3 regions of the Pseudomonas sp. HLS-6 TE3448 genome follow, and region 1 is predicted to be linked to each of the others. Evidence: predicted binding sites of a transcription regulator. Region 1 holds the regulator's gene; each other region holds the start of a gene.
What was found. Region 1 encodes sigma-54, which starts transcription at its own class of promoters, with help from an activator protein. Its sites were predicted from a motif close to ANTGGCATNNANNTTGCTNT; they were not measured.
Positions count from the first base shown of each region.

Region 2: the regulator sigma-54 is predicted to act here: its motif matches at 2,533-2,552, upstream of AB7M23_RS08805 (circularly permuted type 2 ATP-grasp protein).
Region 3: the regulator sigma-54 is predicted to act here: its motif matches at 3,851-3,870, upstream of nirB (nitrite reductase large subunit NirB).

Region 1 is NZ_JBRJIO010000001.1:2,354,323-2,359,950, forward strand. Features, by position in the region: gene rapZ (RNase adapter RapZ) at 1-823, opposite strand, end outside; gene ptsN (PTS IIA-like nitrogen regulatory protein PtsN) at 826-1,290, opposite strand; gene hpf (ribosome hibernation-promoting factor, HPF/YfiA family) at 1,303-1,611, opposite strand; gene AB7M23_RS10845 (RNA polymerase factor sigma-54) at 1,695-3,188, opposite strand; gene lptB (LPS export ABC transporter ATP-binding protein) at 3,368-4,093, opposite strand; gene lptA (lipopolysaccharide transport periplasmic protein LptA) at 4,093-4,617, opposite strand; gene lptC (LPS export ABC transporter periplasmic protein LptC) at 4,604-5,176, opposite strand; gene AB7M23_RS10865 (KdsC family phosphatase) at 5,185-5,628, opposite strand, start outside.
Region 2 is NZ_JBRJIO010000001.1:1,899,869-1,905,496, forward strand. Features, by position in the region: gene dnaB (replicative DNA helicase) at 1-30, shown strand, start outside; gene AB7M23_RS08800 (YgiQ family radical SAM protein) at 132-2,429, shown strand; gene AB7M23_RS08805 (circularly permuted type 2 ATP-grasp protein) at 2,586-5,039, shown strand; gene AB7M23_RS08810 (transglutaminase family protein) at 5,039-5,628, shown strand, end outside.
Region 3 is NZ_JBRJIO010000001.1:83,677-89,304, forward strand. Features, by position in the region: gene pcaQ (pca operon transcription factor PcaQ) at 1-681, opposite strand, end outside; gene nirD (nitrite reductase small subunit NirD) at 771-1,136, opposite strand; gene nirB (nitrite reductase large subunit NirB) at 1,136-3,694, opposite strand; gene AB7M23_RS00400 (sulfite reductase subunit alpha) at 3,962-5,628, opposite strand, start outside.

The DNA.
Region 1 (5,628 bases):
TCAGCGATTGCTGCAGCAACTGACCCAGGCGTTCGGTCAGATAGACCGAGCGATGATGACCACCGGTACAACCGATGGCAATGGTGACATACGCACGGTTGCTGGCGGCAAAGCGGGGTAGCCATTTGAGGAGATACCCGGAGATATCCTGGAACATGTCTTCGACATCCGGCTGGGCGGCCAGGTAGTCGATTACCGGTTGCTCAAGCCCGGAGTGATCCCGCAGCTCTGGCTTCCAGTAGGGGTTGGGCAGGCAGCGCACATCGAACACCACGTCAGCGTCTACGGGCATTCCACGCTTGAAGCCGAATGACTCGACCAGGAATGCAGTGCCCGGCTCGGGTTGATTGAGCAGGCGAAGCTTGATCGAATCTTTGAGCTGGTAGAGGTTCAGGTTGGTGGTGTCGATCTTCAGGTCGGCCAGATCGGAAATAGGACCGAGCAGTTCGGTCTCGACCCGGATGGCCTCAGCCAGCGAGCGCTGAGCGTTGGTCAGCGGGTGACGGCGACGGGTTTCCGAGAAGCGCTTGAGCAGGGTTTCTTCATCGGCGTCCAGATACAGCACATCGCATTGGATATGCCGGTTGCGTGCATCTTCAAGCAGTTCCGGGAACCGGGAGAGATGGCTTGGCAGGTTGCGTGCATCAATGGACACGGCAACCTTGGGCTGCATCAGTTCGGTATTGATCAGCGCACTTTCGGCAAGCTGCGGCAGCAAGCCGGCCGGAAGGTTGTCGATGCAATAGTAGCCATTGTCCTCGAGCACATCGAGGGCAGTGCTTTTACCTGAGCCGGACCGGCCGCTGACGATGATCAAACGCATGTTCAGTGCCCGTTCTGTACATCCAGTACGACCTGATACAGGGACTGGCTATCGCCGGCCGCACGCAGTTTTTCGCGAACGTCCTTGCGGTCAAGCATGCTGGCGATCTGGCGCAGCAGCTCCAGGTGCTCGTCGGTGGCGGCTTCCGGAACCAGCAGTACGAACAGCAGGTCTACGGGAGCACCATCGATGGCGTCGTAATCTATGGGGGCATCCAGGTGGAGCAGCGCACTGATCGGCGCGGCACAGCCACTGAGGCGGCAGTGTGGAATGGCGATACCGTTGCCGAAACCGGTTGAACCCAGTTTTTCGCGGGCAATCAGGCTCTCGAAGACATCTTGCATTTCCAGATCCGGTACTTCCCGGTCAATCAGGTTGGCAATGTGTTCGAGTACGCGTTTTTTACTGCCGCCCGGCACGTTCACAAGTGAACGGCCGGGGGTCAGGATATCTTCAAGTCGGATCATGAGTGGGGGGGATCAGCGAGCGGCTGCACCTTGCAGCAAGGCCTGCTGTTTTTCCTTGTGTTTTTTCAGTTGGCGGTCGAGCTTGTCGGCAAGCAGGTCGATCGCGGCATACATGTCTTCATGCTCGGCATTGGCGACGACTTCGCCGCCAGGGATGCGCAGGGTGGCCTCGATTTTCTGTTTCAGCTTCTCGACCTCCAGAATGACCTGCACATTGGTGATCTTGTCGAAGTGACGCTCAACACGCTCGAGTTTTTCCCCGATATAAGTGCGCAGCGCTTCGGTGACTTCTACTTGGTGTCCACTGATGTTGACTTGCATACAGCTTCTCCTTTTGTTGCCGGTGCATAAAGAGGCAGGTATTGCGCCTGCCACTTGAATTGCGGTGGCACACCTCAGGTGCGTTACATCAGTCGCTTGCGTTCACTCGACGGTGCAATGCCGAGCGATTCGCGGTACTTGGCGACGGTGCGTCGTGCTACCTGGATGCCTTGTGCCTCCAGTAAACCAGCGATCTTGCTGTCACTCAATGGCTTTTTCTGATTTTCCGCTGCAACCAGTTTTTTGATGATCGCGCGAATCGCCGTGGACGAGCATTCTCCGCCTTCGGAGGTGCTGACATGGCTGGAGAAAAAGTACTTCAGTTCGTAAATGCCACGCGGGGTATGCATGTACTTTTGCGTGGTCACCCGGGATATGGTCGACTCGTGCATGCCCACCGCTTCGGCGATGTCGTGCAGTACCAGCGGCTTCATGGCCTCGTCACCGTGGTCGAGGAATCCGCGCTGGTGTTCGACGATCTGGGTGGCAACCTTCATCAGCGTTTCGTTGCGGCTTTGCAGGCTCTTGATGAACCAGCGGGCTTCCTGAAGCTGATTGCGCATGAAGGTGTTGTCTGCGCTGGTATCGGCGCGGCGTACAAAGCCTGCGTACTGTGGATTGACGCGCAGGCGTGGGACGGCTTCCTGGTTCAGTTCAACCAGCCAGCGATCGCTGTCCTTGCGCACGATCACGTCAGGCACCACGTATTCGGGTTCACTGGACTCGATCTGTGAGCCAGGGCGTGGGTTCAGGCTTTGTACCAGTTCGATCACCTGGCGCAGCTCGTCTTCCTTGAGCTTCATGCGGCGCATCAGCTGGCTGTAGTCGCGGCTGCCGAGCAGGTCGATGTAGTCGCTGACCAGTCGTTGCGCTTCAGTCATCCAGGGTGTTTGTGCCGGCATCTGACGCAACTGCAACAACAGGCATTCGCTCAGGTTGCGGGCGCCTATACCGGCAGGCTCGAATTGCTGGATGCGGTGCAGGACGGCTTCCACTTCGTCCAGTTCGATATCGAGTTCCGGGTCGAAGGACTCACAGACCTCTTCCAGTGTTTCGTCGAGATAGCCCTGGTTGTTGATGCAGTCGATCAGGGTGACGGCAATCAGTCGGTCGGTATCCGACATTGGCGCCAGGTTCAACTGCCACAGCAGGTGGCTCTGCAGGCTTTCACCCGCCGAGGTGCGGGTGGTGAAGTCCCACTCGTCGTCATCGTTGCTGGGAAGGCTGCTGGCGCTGGTTTGATAGATATCTTCCCAGGCGGTGTCTACCGGCAGCTCATTGGGAATACGCTCGTTCCACTCACCTTCTTCAAGGCTTTCCACGGGAGTGGCGGTTTCCTGGAAGCTGGTTTCCTGGGATTCCGAGGTCGGCTTGGATTCGGCGTTATCCGCCATCGGGTCGCTGTTATCGAAGTCGTCGCCATCTTCCTGGCGTTCGAGCATCGGGTTGGATTCCAGGGCTTCCTGGATTTCCTGCTGCAGGTCCAGTGTGGAAAGCTGGAGCAGACGGATGGCCTGTTGCAACTGCGGTGTCATCGTCAGTTGCTGGCCCATTCTTAGGACGAGCGATGGTTTCATGGCAGGGGCTTAACACCTTATTCGCCGGCGCACATGCGCCATCCACTACAAGGGCGCCGAAGCGCCTTCTTTAAGCAAATTATATGCCTGAAACCGAGGTGTTTGCCTAGAGCGCTGTAACAAATAAGCCGGTATTTGGGCGGATCGTCAGCGCTCTGGCGGTGCCTCGCACCTCGGGCTTACAGGCGGAACTCGTGACCGAGGTAAACCTCTTTCACCAGTTCGTTGGCCAGGATGGTTTCTGCATCACCTTCGGCGATTAGGCGACCATCGTTGACGATGTAAGCGGTTTCGCAGATATCCAGTGTTTCACGGACGTTGTGGTCGGTGATCAGAACGCCAATGCCTTTGGCTTTCAGGTGGTGGATGATCTGCTTGATGTCGCCGACCGAGATCGGGTCGACACCGGCAAACGGTTCGTCGAGCAGGATAAATTTCGGTGCAGTCGCCAGTGCGCGGGCGATCTCCACACGGCGACGTTCACCACCGGAAAGGCTCATGCCGAGGTTGTCGCGGATGTGGCTGATGTGAAACTCCTGCAGCAGGCTTTCCAGTTCCTTGCGACGCCCTGCGCCGTCCAGCTCCTTGCGTGTTTCCAGGATCGCCATGATGTTGTCGGCCACCGACAACTTGCGGAAGATCGAGGCTTCCTGGGGCAGGTAGCCAATACCCGCGCGTGCACGACCGTGCATCGGCTGGTGGCTGACATCCAGGTCGTCGATGAGCACGCGGCCCTGGTCGGCCTGTACCAGGCCGACAATCATGTAGAAGCACGTTGTCTTGCCGGCGCCGTTAGGGCCGAGCAGGCCGACGATCTGGCCGCTGTCGATTGACAGGCTGACGTCACGTACGACTTGTCGACTCTTGTAGCTCTTGGCCAGGTGCTGGGCTTTGAGGGTTGCCATTACTCGGCCTTCTTCTTCGGCTGGATCACCATGTCGATGCGTGGGCGCGGTGCGGTAATGTTGCTGCCGCGGCCGGCGGTGGCGACCTGAGACTTGGTGTTGTAGACGATTTTCTCGCCTTCGGTGGTGTTGCCTTCGTTGATCACCTTGGCCCGGTCAGTCAGAACCACCAGGTCTTTCAGCGCCTGGTATTGGATCTGCACGGCATAGCCTTGCATCTTGTCCGGTTTTGCGGCGCTTTGTTGCTGTTCGAAATACGCCAGGTTGCCCACCGAAGTGACCACGTCGATATCGCCGGAAGCGGAGCGGGTGATGGTCACGGTGTTGCCTTTGATCATCATCGAGCCTTGGGTGATGATCACGTCGCCGGTGTAGGTGGCAATGCCTTTCTTGTCGTCCAGTTGGGCGTTATCGGCCTGGATGCGGATTGGCTGGTCGCGGTCGTTCGGCAGGGCCAAGGCGCTCGCGCTTCCCAGTGCTGCGCTCAGGCTGAGCAAAAAGGGGAGGGTTTTAACGAGCCTCATACTGTCCTCTTACGTTGGACAGCAGGTCCATCCTGCCGTCTTTCAAATACGCTTTCATTCCCTTGCCCGTAGTGGTTCCACCGGCGCCGTCGATTCTAACGGCTTGCTCGGTTTGAGCATATTGCTTCTGTGGGAATACCGTCATGCGGGTCGTGGTAATAATGGTTTCACGGTTCTGTTCATCGGTGCGGGCAACCCGTACCGAGTCAATCAGTTCGACTTCGGTGCCGTCCGGGTTGACCTCGCCGCGTTCGCTCTGAACGTGCCAAGGGTAGGCGGTGCCGCGGTACATGTGCAGGTCGGGCGTGGTCAGCAGGGTGATCTCGCTGGCCTGCAGGTGCTCGACCTTGTCTGCCGTCATGTCGTATTGCAGCTTGCCGTCAGGTAGAAACTGAACGCTGTGGGCATTGGTGGCGTAATAGTCGATGGCGCCTTTGTCGACAGTGGCCACCGGTTTCTCGAGGAAAGTATCGGGGCCGACCTTCCAGTAGCCAACCGCCGCCAGCAGGACGGCGATCGCCCCGAGCAGCGCAATGTTGCGGATTTTATTGCTGAACATGTGTCGCCCTACAGATAGTTGGCGTTTGCCGCATCGAGGTTGCCTTGGGCTCGCAGGATCAACTCGCAGAATTCGCGAGCGGCACCTTCGCCACCGCGTGCGAGGGTAACGCCATCAGCGTGTTCGCGTACGAAGGCCGCGGCGTTGGCCACGGCCATGCCCAAGCCAACCCGGCGGATGACGGGCAGGTCCGGTAGATCGTCGCCCAGGTAGGCAACCTGTTCATAGTCTAGGCCGAGCTGGCCGAGAAGTTCGTCCAGTACGACCAATTTATCTTCACGCCCTTGGTACAGGTGCGGGATGCCGAGGTTTTTCGCTCGGCGTTCGACCACCGGTGTCTTGCGACCGCTGATGATCGCGGTGGTCACACCCGAGGCCATGAGCATTTTGATGCCTTGACCGTCCAGGGTGTTGAAGGTCTTGAACTCGCTGCCATCTTCGAGGAAATACAG
Region 2 (5,628 bases), 450 kb from region 1:
GGTAGCTACAACTTCGACGACGACGAGTAATTTTCGCAGCGCCAATTCCGAGCTGCAGCGTCGGAATTGGTCAAAATTTGTGCTATAGTCCGCGCCCGCGATTTTCCTGTACTTCAGAACCGGTCACTGACATGCAAGCAGCCAAACCACTTTTCGACTATCCCAAGTACTGGGCCGAATGCTTCGGACCAGCACCGTTCCTGCCGATGAGCAGGGAGGAGATGGATCAGCTCGGCTGGGATTCCTGCGACATCATCATTGTGACCGGTGACGCCTACGTCGATCACCCGTCGTTCGGTATGGCCATCATCGGCCGTCTGCTGGAAGCCCAAGGGTTCCGGGTGGGGATCATTGCCCAGCCGAACTGGCAGTCGAAAGACGACTTCATGAAGCTGGGTGAGCCGAACCTGTTTTTCGGTGTCGCTGCGGGCAACATGGACTCCATGATCAACCGCTACACCGCCGACAAGAAGATCCGTTCCGACGACGCCTATACGCCGGGTGGCCTGGCCGGTAAGCGTCCGGATCGCGCCAGCCTGGTCTACAGCCAGCGCTGCAAGGAAGCCTACAAGCATGTACCGATCGTGCTGGGTGGCATCGAGGCTTCGCTGCGCCGGATCGCGCATTACGACTACTGGCAGGACAAGGTGCGTCATTCGATCCTGATCGACGCCTGTGCCGACATCCTGCTTTACGGCAATGCCGAGCGGGCCATTGTCGAAGTGGCCCAGCGCCTGTCGTACGGCGAGAAAATCGAAACCATTACCGACATTCGTGGCACGGCATTTGTTCGTCGGGACACCCCTGAAGGCTGGTACGAGGTCGACTCCACACGTATCGACCGTCCGGGCAAGATCGACAAGATCATCAACCCGTACGTGAATACCCAGGACACTCAGGCCTGCGCCATCGAGCAAGAAAAAGGCCCGGTTGAAGACCCGAATGAACCGAAGGTCGTCCAGTTGCTGGCGAGCCCGCGGATGACCCGCGACAAGACCGTGATTCGCCTGCCGTCCTTCGAGAAGGTCCGTGGCGACGCGGTGCTCTACGCTCACGCCAACCGAGTGCTGCACCTGGAGACCAACCCAGGCAACGCCCGGGCGCTGGTGCAGAGACACGGTGACGTGGACGTCTGGTTCAACCCTCCGCCCATTCCGATGACCACTGAGGAAATGGACTATGTGTTCGGCATGCCCTATGCGCGCGTGCCGCACCCGGCGTATGGCAAGGAGAAGATCCCGGCCTACGACATGATCCGTTTTTCGGTCAACATCATGCGCGGCTGCTTTGGTGGCTGCACCTTCTGCTCGATCACCGAGCACGAAGGCCGGATTATCCAGAACCGCTCTGAAGAGTCGATCATTCGCGAGATCGAAGAGATTCGCGACAAGGTGCCAGGGTTTACCGGGGTCATTTCCGACCTTGGCGGCCCTACCGCGAACATGTACCGAATCGCCTGCAAGAGCCCGGAAATCGAGTCCGCGTGCCGCAAGCCGTCGTGCGTGTTCCCCGGCATTTGCCCGAACCTGAACACCGACCACTCGTCGTTGATTCAGTTGTACCGCAGTGCGCGTGCCTTGCCGGGTGTGAAGAAGATCCTGATCGCCTCGGGCCTGCGTTATGACCTGGCGGTAGAGTCGCCGGAGTACGTCAAGGAACTGGTGACCCACCACGTTGGCGGTTACCTGAAGATTGCGCCGGAGCACACCGAAGAAGGCCCGCTGAATCAGATGATGAAGCCGGGTATCGGTACCTATGACCGCTTCAAGCGTATGTTCGAGAAATTCTCGAAAGAGGCGGGCAAGGAACAGTACCTGATCCCGTACTTCATTGCGGCGCACCCGGGCACTACCGATGAAGACATGATGAACCTGGCCCTTTGGCTCAAGGGCAATGGTTTCCGTGCCGACCAGGTACAGGCGTTCTATCCGTCGCCAATGGCGTCGGCTACCGCCATGTACCACTCGGGCAAGAACCCGCTGCGCAAGGTCACCTACAAGAGTGACCCGGTCACGATCGTCAAGAGCGAAGCGCAGCGTCGCCTGCACAAGGCATTCCTGCGCTATCACGATCCGAAGGGTTGGCCGATGCTGCGTGAGGCGCTGGAGCGTATGGGCCGTAGCGACCTGATCGGCCCGGGCAAACACCAGCTGATCCCGTTGCACCAGCCTGCAGCCGACAGCTACCAGAGTGCGCGACGCAAGAACTCGACGCCTGCAGGCAGCCACAAGGTCGCCAAGGATCAAAAGATCCTGACCCAGCACACTGGCCTGCCGCCGCGTGGCAGCGATGGCGGCAAGCCGTGGGACAAACGCGAAGAGGCCAAGGCGGCAGCGTTCGCCCGTAACCAGGATGCGGCCAAGGCGCGCAAAGACGCCGCCAAGGGCAAAGGCAAGAAGAAGCCGCGTCAGCCGGTACTGCCGCGCTAACCTGGCCTTGGCCCGTGCGCCGTGGCGGTGCGTTGCCCGTGCGGCAAAGCACGATTCTGGTGCGCCAATAGGCTAAGCCGTGCGCAGGCACGGCGTAGCCGCTCATGGCACAACTCTTGCGCGCTTCAGGGCTGACCTTGGCCCTTGAGCGCTGCCATGCCTGACCAGCCTGACTCCTACCATGAACTGTTGCAGGGCGACGGAGCGGTACGCCCGCACTGGCAGGCGCTGTTCGCGCAGTTGCAGCGCAGCAGCCCCGAGCAGTTGGCGCAGCGTCAGGCGCTGTTGACCCGCCAGCTTCAGGAAAATGGTGTCACCTATAACATCTACGCCGACCCCAAGGGCGCTGATCGCCCGTGGGAGCTGGACCTGTTGCCGCACGTGTTGTCTGCCGAGGAATGGCAGCCACTGGCCGCCGGTATCGCTCAGCGGGCTCGTTTGCTCAATGCGGTACTGGCCGATACCTACGGACCGCAACAGCTGCTGGCCGACGGGCTTTTACCTCCCGAACTGATCTACGGGCACAACAATTTTCTCTGGCCCTGCCAAGGTATCGAAGTGCCTGGCGGAACCTACCTGCATGTCTACGCCGCTGACCTTGCACGCGCGCCGGATGGGCGCTGGTGGATCACTGCAGACCGTACCCAGGCGCCTTCCGGCGCTGGCTATGCCCTTGAGAACCGCACAATTCTTTCGCGGGCCTGGCCGGAGCTCTACCGCAGCCTCCATGTACAGCACCTTGCGGGTTTCTTCCGAACCTTGCAGCAGACCCTCGCCGAGACGGCACCGAGTGAAGGGGAGGCGCCGCTGGTGGTGCTGCTGACCCCCGGGCGATTCAACGAGAGTTACTTCGAACACCTGTATTTGGCGCGGCAGCTGGGTTACCCCTTGGTCGAGGGTAGCGACCTGACGGTGCGCGATGCCACCGTGTACCTCAAGACACTGGATGGTTTGCGTCGTGTTCACGGCATTTGGCGGCGCCTCGACGATGACTTCTGCGACCCGCTGGAGTTGCGCACGGATTCGGCATTGGGCGTTCCTGGTTTGCTCGATGCCGTGCGTCAAGGGCGCGTGCTGGTGGCCAATGCCTTGGGCTGCGGCGTACTGGAGTCCCCCGGCCTGCTTGGATTCTTGCCCGCCATCAATCAGCACCTGTTCGGCGAGGCCTTGAGCCTGCCCTCTGTCGCCAGTTGGTGGTGCGGCGAGCCTCCGGCATTGGCACAGGCGCTGGAGAAACTGCCAGACCTGGTGTTCAAGCCAGCGTTTCCTTCGCAGCGGTTCACGCCTGTGTTGGGAGGCGCACTTGATGCTGAACAACAGCAGGCGCTGGCGTCGCGTATCGGTGCGCGACCGGCTGTCTATGTTGCCCAAGAGCGGGTGCAGTTGTCCCAGGCGCCGGTCTGGCAGGTCGATCAACGTGCACTGCAATCCCGTTCGGTAGGTATGCGTGTTTACGCCGTGGCCTGTGCCGATGGCTATCGGGTGTTGCCTGGCGGGCTGGTGCGGGTGTCGGCACAGGCCGATGCCGACGTGATCTCGATGCAGCGTGGTGGTGCCAGCAAGGATGCCTGGGTGTTGGGTGAGCAGGCCTGCGCCGGTGAGCAGTGGCGGGCGCGGCACAGTATTGGCGTGGCAGACCTGATTCGTCGCGACCCGTACTTGCCCTCGCGGGTGGTGGAAAACCTGTTCTGGTTCGGCCGTTACTGTGAGCGCTGTGATGTGGGGGCGCGCCTGTTGCGCATTCTGTTGACCCGTTACCTGGACGATGACAGTCCACTGGCGCTGGAAGGGGCTGTGGCGTTGGCGGACGGCTTGTCATTACTGCCAGAGGGCGCAAGCCTGCCCGAACGTTTGTGTGCTGCACTGCTGGATGTCGAATGGGGCTTCGGTTTGCGCGCCAACCTGCAGCGCTTGCAGGGCGCAGCCTCTCAGGTGCGCGGCAAGCTCTCACGGGAAAACTGGCAGGCGCTGCAGGAGTTGCAGCGGCAAGCGCGGGTGCTGGAGAACGCGGAGGCGGGCTTCGGTGAGCTGCTGGAAACCCTCGACCGTCTGGTCATGTCGTTGGCGGCGCTGTCGGGCTTCGCCCTGGACGACATGACCCGTGATGAGGGTTGGCGCTTTCTGATGATCGGGCGCCGACTGGAACGGCTGCAAGCCTTGAGCGACAACCTGGCACTGTTCTTGAGTGGCCCGGCAGTGTTTGATCAGGCCGGGCTGGAGGCCTTGCTGGAGCTGGGCAACAGCAGCATCACTTACCGCTCGCGTTACCTGGAGGTCGCTCAGTTACTGCCGGTGCTCGACCTGCTCGTGCTTGATGAGCAGAACCCGCATGCCCTGTTGTTTCAGCTCAAGCTCACGACGGCCTCGCTCAACCGCCTGCACCGTGACCTCGGTACACCGCTCGAGCCCGAACTGGTTAGCCTGGCTGAACGGTTGCGCCGCTATGACCTGGCGACGGTGCAAGGTGCATCGACGGTCAATGTCGCGCTTGCTGAACTGGTTGGTTTGCTGGAAGGCATTTCTTCGGCATGTGCTCACGTGGCTGAGCGTTTGGCGTTGCGTCACTTTGTGCATGTCGACGATCTTAGCCAGCAGACGGTGTCGATCTGATGAGTGTCCGTTACCAGGTGGTTCATGAAACCCTCTATCGCTACACCAGCCCGGTGTCGCTGGCCCAGCAACTGGTTCATTTGTGGCCGCGCGACTGTGCCTGGCAGCACTGCACTGAGCGGCACATGCAGATCAGCCCGGCGCCGACCCGGCGCAGTGATGCGCTGGACGTCTTTGGCAACCCGTTGACCCGCCTGGCGTTTGATTGCCAGCACGACGAACTGCGCATCGAGACCCGACTGACGCTTTGTGTGTACGCCAGGGCGTTACCGGATCTGGCTCGCTCGCAACCCTGGGAGGCGGTGCGAGAGGCGCTGAGTTACAGCAGTCGACCGTTTTCCGCCGAGCGCCTGGAGGCCTGTTGCTATCGCTTCGAGTCGCCACAGGTGCGGCTCAAGCAACGGTTTGTGGCCTATGCAGATAGTTGCTTCGTGCCGGGGCGTCCATTGCTGTTGGCGGTGCAGGCGTTGATGGAAAAGATCTTCAACGAGTTCACCTTCGATGCAACGGCAACACAGGTTGCCACGCCGCTACTGGAGGTGCTGGAGCGACGTCGTGGTGTATGCCAGGACTTTGCCCACCTGATGCT
Region 3 (5,628 bases), 2.3 Mb from region 1:
CAGGCGTTGCAACGACGGCTCGATCGCGCACTGCACGAACAAACTGTCGGCATGTTTGCGGATGGTGGTCCCGGCCAACGGTAACACCAAGGGGTAGTCGCCGACACGGTTGCGCTCCAACGGTTGACGCTGCAACAACGGATGGCCCGGACGCACCACCAGGGCCATCGACTCGCTGTACAGGTGCTCGAAGATCAGGCCCTGGATTTGCGGGCTGTCGGTCATTCGGCCAATGACCAGGTCCAGCTCGCCGACATGCAACTGCGCCAAGAGGTAGGCACCGGGGCCGGTGGCGACACTGACCACCAACGCCTCATGACGCTGGTGCAAACGGCAGAGCGCCTCGGGCATCAACAGGCTTTCGACCGTGGACAGCACCCCGACCCGCACCTGCGGCGGTGCGTGCTCCTCACCGCGCACGCTGCTCACGCCCTCACGCAAGGCCTGCACGCTAGGGCCTGCATAACGCATGAAGCGAAACCCGGCCGGGGTCAGTTCAACGCCCTGCTTGCCTCGCTCGAACAAGCGCGCCTGCAGCAAGTCCTCCAGTTCCTTGAGGGTTTTGGAGGTCGCAGGCTGACTGATTGCCAGGACATCGGCAGCCTTGGCGAAACTGCCCTGCCGGGCGATTTCGAGAAAGCACAGCAGATGGCGGTATTTGATACGGGTGTCGAGGTTCATGCCAGGCAGTGTAACGGCCTGCCGCGCAGGCGGCGACTGCTTTGAACAGCCACCACCGCCCGCTCAAAAGCCGCCGTGGCCGACGTGTGCTAAGGGGCAGCCACCTCGACGCAGTCGCCATTGAAGCGCACAGCCCATACCCGCAGTACCTGCTGCGGGTCTTCCAGACAGCGCCCGTCCAGCAGACTGAAGTGCTGTTTGTACAACGGCGCCGCCACGACCGGCTGCCCGTTGAGGCTGCCAATGATTCCACGTCCGATCACATTGGCGCCGGACTGCGGGTCATGGTTGTCCACGGCATACAGTGCCTGCGCGGCCTCCGGCAAGTAGAACAGGGCCACCTGGGCGTCACCCAAGCGGGCCACCACCCCTGAATTGGGTACCAGGTCATGGCGGCTGCACACCGCCTGCCAGTCTTGCAGGTCAACACGTACCGCTTGATTCGACGGGTTCATCACAGCACCTCTTCAGTGGTCGGGATCAGGTGAAGCTCGGCCTTGCCCACCGGCCGGCGCTGGCCGCGCTCCTTGACGAAATGAATCGCCGGATCTGCACGGTGGTCATTGACGAAAGTACGGAAGCGCTTGAGCTTCTCGGGGTCTTTCAGGGCATTGGCCCATTCACACTCGTAGCGATCGACTACCTGCTGCATCTGCGCTTCCAGCTCGGCGCCCAAGCCCAGGCTGTCGTCGAGGATCACCGCCTTGAGGTAATCCAGCCCGCCCTCAAGGCGCTCGCGCCAGACCGACGTGCGCTGCAGTTTGTCAGCGGTACGGATGTAGAACATCAATACGCGGTCGATGGTGCGAATCAGGCCGGCATCGTCCAGGTCCGTGGCGAACAGCTCGGCGTGCCGTGGACGCATGCCGCCGTTACCGCAGACATAAAGGTTCCAGCCCTTCTCGGTGGCAATCACGCCGATGTCCTTGCTTTGCGCCTCGGCGCATTCGCGGGTACAGCCAGACACGGCGAACTTGAGCTTGTGTGGCGAACGCAGGCCCTTGTAGCGGTCCTCCAGGGTGAGCGCCATGGCCACGCTGTCCTGCACGCCGTAGCGGCACCATGTGCTGCCGACGCAGGACTTCACCGTGCGGGTTGATTTGCCATAGGCATGCCCGGTCTCAAAGCCAGCGGCGATCAACTCGGACCAGATCTCCGGTAACTCATGCAACTGCGCGCCGAACAGGTCGATGCGTTGGCCGCCGGTGATCTTGGTGTAGAGGTCGTACTTCTTGGCCACCTGACCAATCACGATCAACTTGTCCGGTGTGATTTCCCCACCCGGAATACGCGGCACCACCGAGTACGTGCCGTTTTTCTGCATGTTGGCCATGAAGGTGTCGTTGGTGTCCTGCAACGGCACCAGCGCGGCATCCATGATCGGCTGGTTCCAGCAGGATGCGAGTATCGAGCCTACCGTCGGCTTGCAGATATCGCAGCCCAGGTGGCCACGACCATGACGGGCGTGCAGGTCTTCGAACGTCGTAATGCCCTCGACCCGCACCAGTGCATAGAGCTCCTGACGAGTGAAGGCAAAGTGCTCGCATAGGCTCTTGTCCACCGCCACACCGCGGGCGCTCAGCTCATGTTCGAAGACCTGCTTGAGCAAGGCGGCGCAGCCACCGCAACCGGTGCAGGCCTTGGTCTGGCCCTTGAGTTGCGCCAGGTCGCTACACCCCCCGTCGATGGCCGCACAGATCGCGCCCTTGCTGACGTTATGGCACGAGCAGATGGTGGCGGCGTCTGGCAAGGCATCTGCACCCAGTGCTGGCGTGGCGCTGCCCAATGGCAGGATCAAGCCGGCGGGGTCCGCTGGCAGGGCAATAGCATTCTGCACGTACTGCAACAGGGTGTCGTAGTAACGGTTATCACCGACCAGCACCGCCCCCAGAACGCGCTTGCCCTCGGCGTCGATCACCAAGCGCCGGTAGGCGCTGCCAGCCTCGTCGATAAAGCGGTAGCTGCGCGCACCGGGGGTCGCCGCGTGTGCATCGCCAATGGAACCGACATCCACCCCCAACAGCTTGAGCTTGGTCGACATGTCGGCACCGGCAAAGGCCTCGAATGGCTCACCCGCCAAGGCTGACGCCAGGTTGCGGGCCATGCTGTAACCCGGGGCCACCAGGCCGAAGACGCTGCCGTTCCATGAGGCACACTCGCCGATGGCAAAAATCCGTGGGTCGCTGGTGCGGCATTCGCCATCGATCACGACCCCGCCCCGTGGCGCGATTTCCAGACCGCAGCCACGGCCCAGGCTGTCCTGCGGGCGAATGCCAGCCGAAAACACAATCAGGTCGGTTTCCAGGAACTGGTCGCCATCGAAATTCATCCGGTAACGGAAGTCGCTGCCTTCAACAATGCTCTGGGTGGCACGAGACAGGTGTACACCGACACCCAACGCCTCAATCTGGGCGCGCAGGGCCGCACCGCCTTCAGTATCCAGTTGCACCGGCATCAGGCGCGGTGCGAATTCCACCACATGGGCTTCAAGCCCCAGGGATTTGAGGGCGTTGGCTGCCTCCAGGCCCAGCAGACCACCACCGATGACCACGCCACGCTGTGCGCCATAGGCCGCCGCGCGAATCGCATCCAGGTCGTCCAAGGTTCGATAGACCAATCGCGCCGCACCGTCCGGCCCGGGGATCGGCGGCACGAAGGGATAGGAGCCGGTGGCCAGGATCAACCGGTCAAACGGGTAGCGGCCCTGCGCCGTCACCACTTCACCGGCCTCGCGGTCGATCTCGACGACCGCCTCCCCCAAGTGCAGCCGCACGCCATGCTCGGCATACAGTTGCGCATCACCCAAGGCCAGGGTTTCAGCATCGCTGCCACTGAAGTACTCCGACAGGTGCACGCGGTCGTAGGCACGCTGACGCTCCTCGCCGAACACCCGCAGGTCGAAGCGGGCCAAGGCGCCGCGCTCGATCAGTTGTTCGACGCAATGATGGCCCACCATGCCGTTGCCGACGATGATCAGACGTTCCCGTTGCTCGATGGTCGCTTGAGCGTTCATAGCGTTTCCTCACACTGGCCGATCACGGCGGCCGGAAAAACACCCACAAAAAAAGGCGCCTGGAGCCGAAGCTCCAGGCGCCTTTGCCTGGTTGTTCATAGTCGTGGTCCGTGGGGCGGATCGCCGTTGATCACCCCTGGACGTTGTAATGTGTCTTCAGCAGATACCGTGCCAACTGCACAAACCCCGCCTATTCAAGGGCATCGCCGCAAACACTAGGCCTCCCGCGGCGCCATCCTGGTGCAGTGCTACCCGTTCTGGGGCATTTCAGTACACATCTCGCCGGTAGCGTTTGGCCTGGCCTAACGCCGCAACATATTCGCCGGCCTGCTCGGTGCTCATCCCACCGTGCTCGGCCACCACCTGCTGCAGCGCGGCCTCCACATCCCGCGCCATGCGTCCGGCATCGCCACAGACATAGAAGTACGCGCCCGCCTCCAGCCAGCGCCACAGCTCGGCGCCCTGCTCCAGCATGCGCTGCTGTACATAGACCTTCTCTGCCTGGTCACGGGAGAACGCCGTGTCGAGCCGCGTCAGGTGGCCATCGCGTTGCCAGGCCAGCAACTCGTCGCGGTAGTAAAAATCACTGTCAGCGCGCTGCTCGCCGAACAGCAGCCAGTTGCGCCCTCGGGCGCCGCGCGCCTGACGCTCCTGGAGAAACGCCCGGAACGGTGCGATCCCGGTCCCCGGCCCGACCATGATCAGCGGCGCCGTATCATCGCTCGGTACGCGGAAATGAGCCGAGGGCTGCACAAAGATCCCAACCTGCCCGGCTTCGGCACGATCAGCGAGGAAGGTCGAACACACACCTTTACGCTGGCGGTAGCGCACCGTCGAAACCGTCAGGTGAACCTGCTGCGGGTGCAACAACGGGCTTGAACTGATGGAGTACAAACGCGGCTGCAGGGGTTTGAGCAGGCTCAGCCAGGTGTCGAGCGGCATGCTTACGGGAAACTGCTGCAGCAGATCGACCAGTTGCCGCCCCCATAGCCAGTCCTGCAACGCGGCGTTGTGCGCCGGCTCCAGCAGGCGTTGCAACTCAGGCTCAGCACTGCAGCGGGCGACCTGTTCGAGCAGCGCAGGCGTGATACGGGCAATCTCCAGTCGATCGCGCAGTGCGCTACGCAACGGCATGGGTGGCTGGCCCTTGAGGCTGACACTCGCCTCCCCGTCAAGTTTCATGGCACTCAGCAGCTCTTCGACCAGTGCCGGGCAGTTGCGCGGCCAGACGCCCAACGCGTCGCCCGCCTGATACGTCAGGCCGCTGCTCGCAAGATCGAACACCACGTGCCGGGTTTCCTTGGCGGCACCGGGCGCATTGAGCAGGCGGTTTTCCACCACCCTTACCGGCAACGGCTGCTGCTTGCTGAAGGTTGGCGCTGTCGCCGCCGGGGACGTGACCGCTGGTGCCGACTCAATTGAAGCCTGCCCAAGGGCCGTCACCAGCGTGCCCAGCCACTGTTCGGCCGGCTCGTCGAAGTCCGGCTCGCACTCGACCCGCTCCAGCAGGCGCACAGCGCCAAGCTCCGCCAGACGCTGGTCCAGCTTGCGGCCGAAACCACAGAACTCTGCGTAGCTGGAGTCTCCCAGGGCCAGTACCGCGTAACGCAGCCCTGTGCAGCGGCTGGCAGACGCAGCCTGCAGGGCCTGCCAAAAGGCCTTGGCGCAATCCGGTGCCTCACCATCGCCAAACGTGCTCGCCACCAGCAGCAGGCTGGCGGCGTTGCTCACCTGCTCAAGGCTGACCTGCTCCATGCTGCTCACCTGAACAGCCAGACCGGCCTCCCGCAAACGCTGCGCACAGTGTTGCGCCAGAGCCTGGCCGTTGCCGGTCTGCGAAGCCCAGAGCAGCCAATGGCTAGTGGCTTCGGCAGGCTCCGGGGCCTGGATTGCAGGGGCCTGTACCGAGGTACTGCGCGAAAACAACCCCGCCA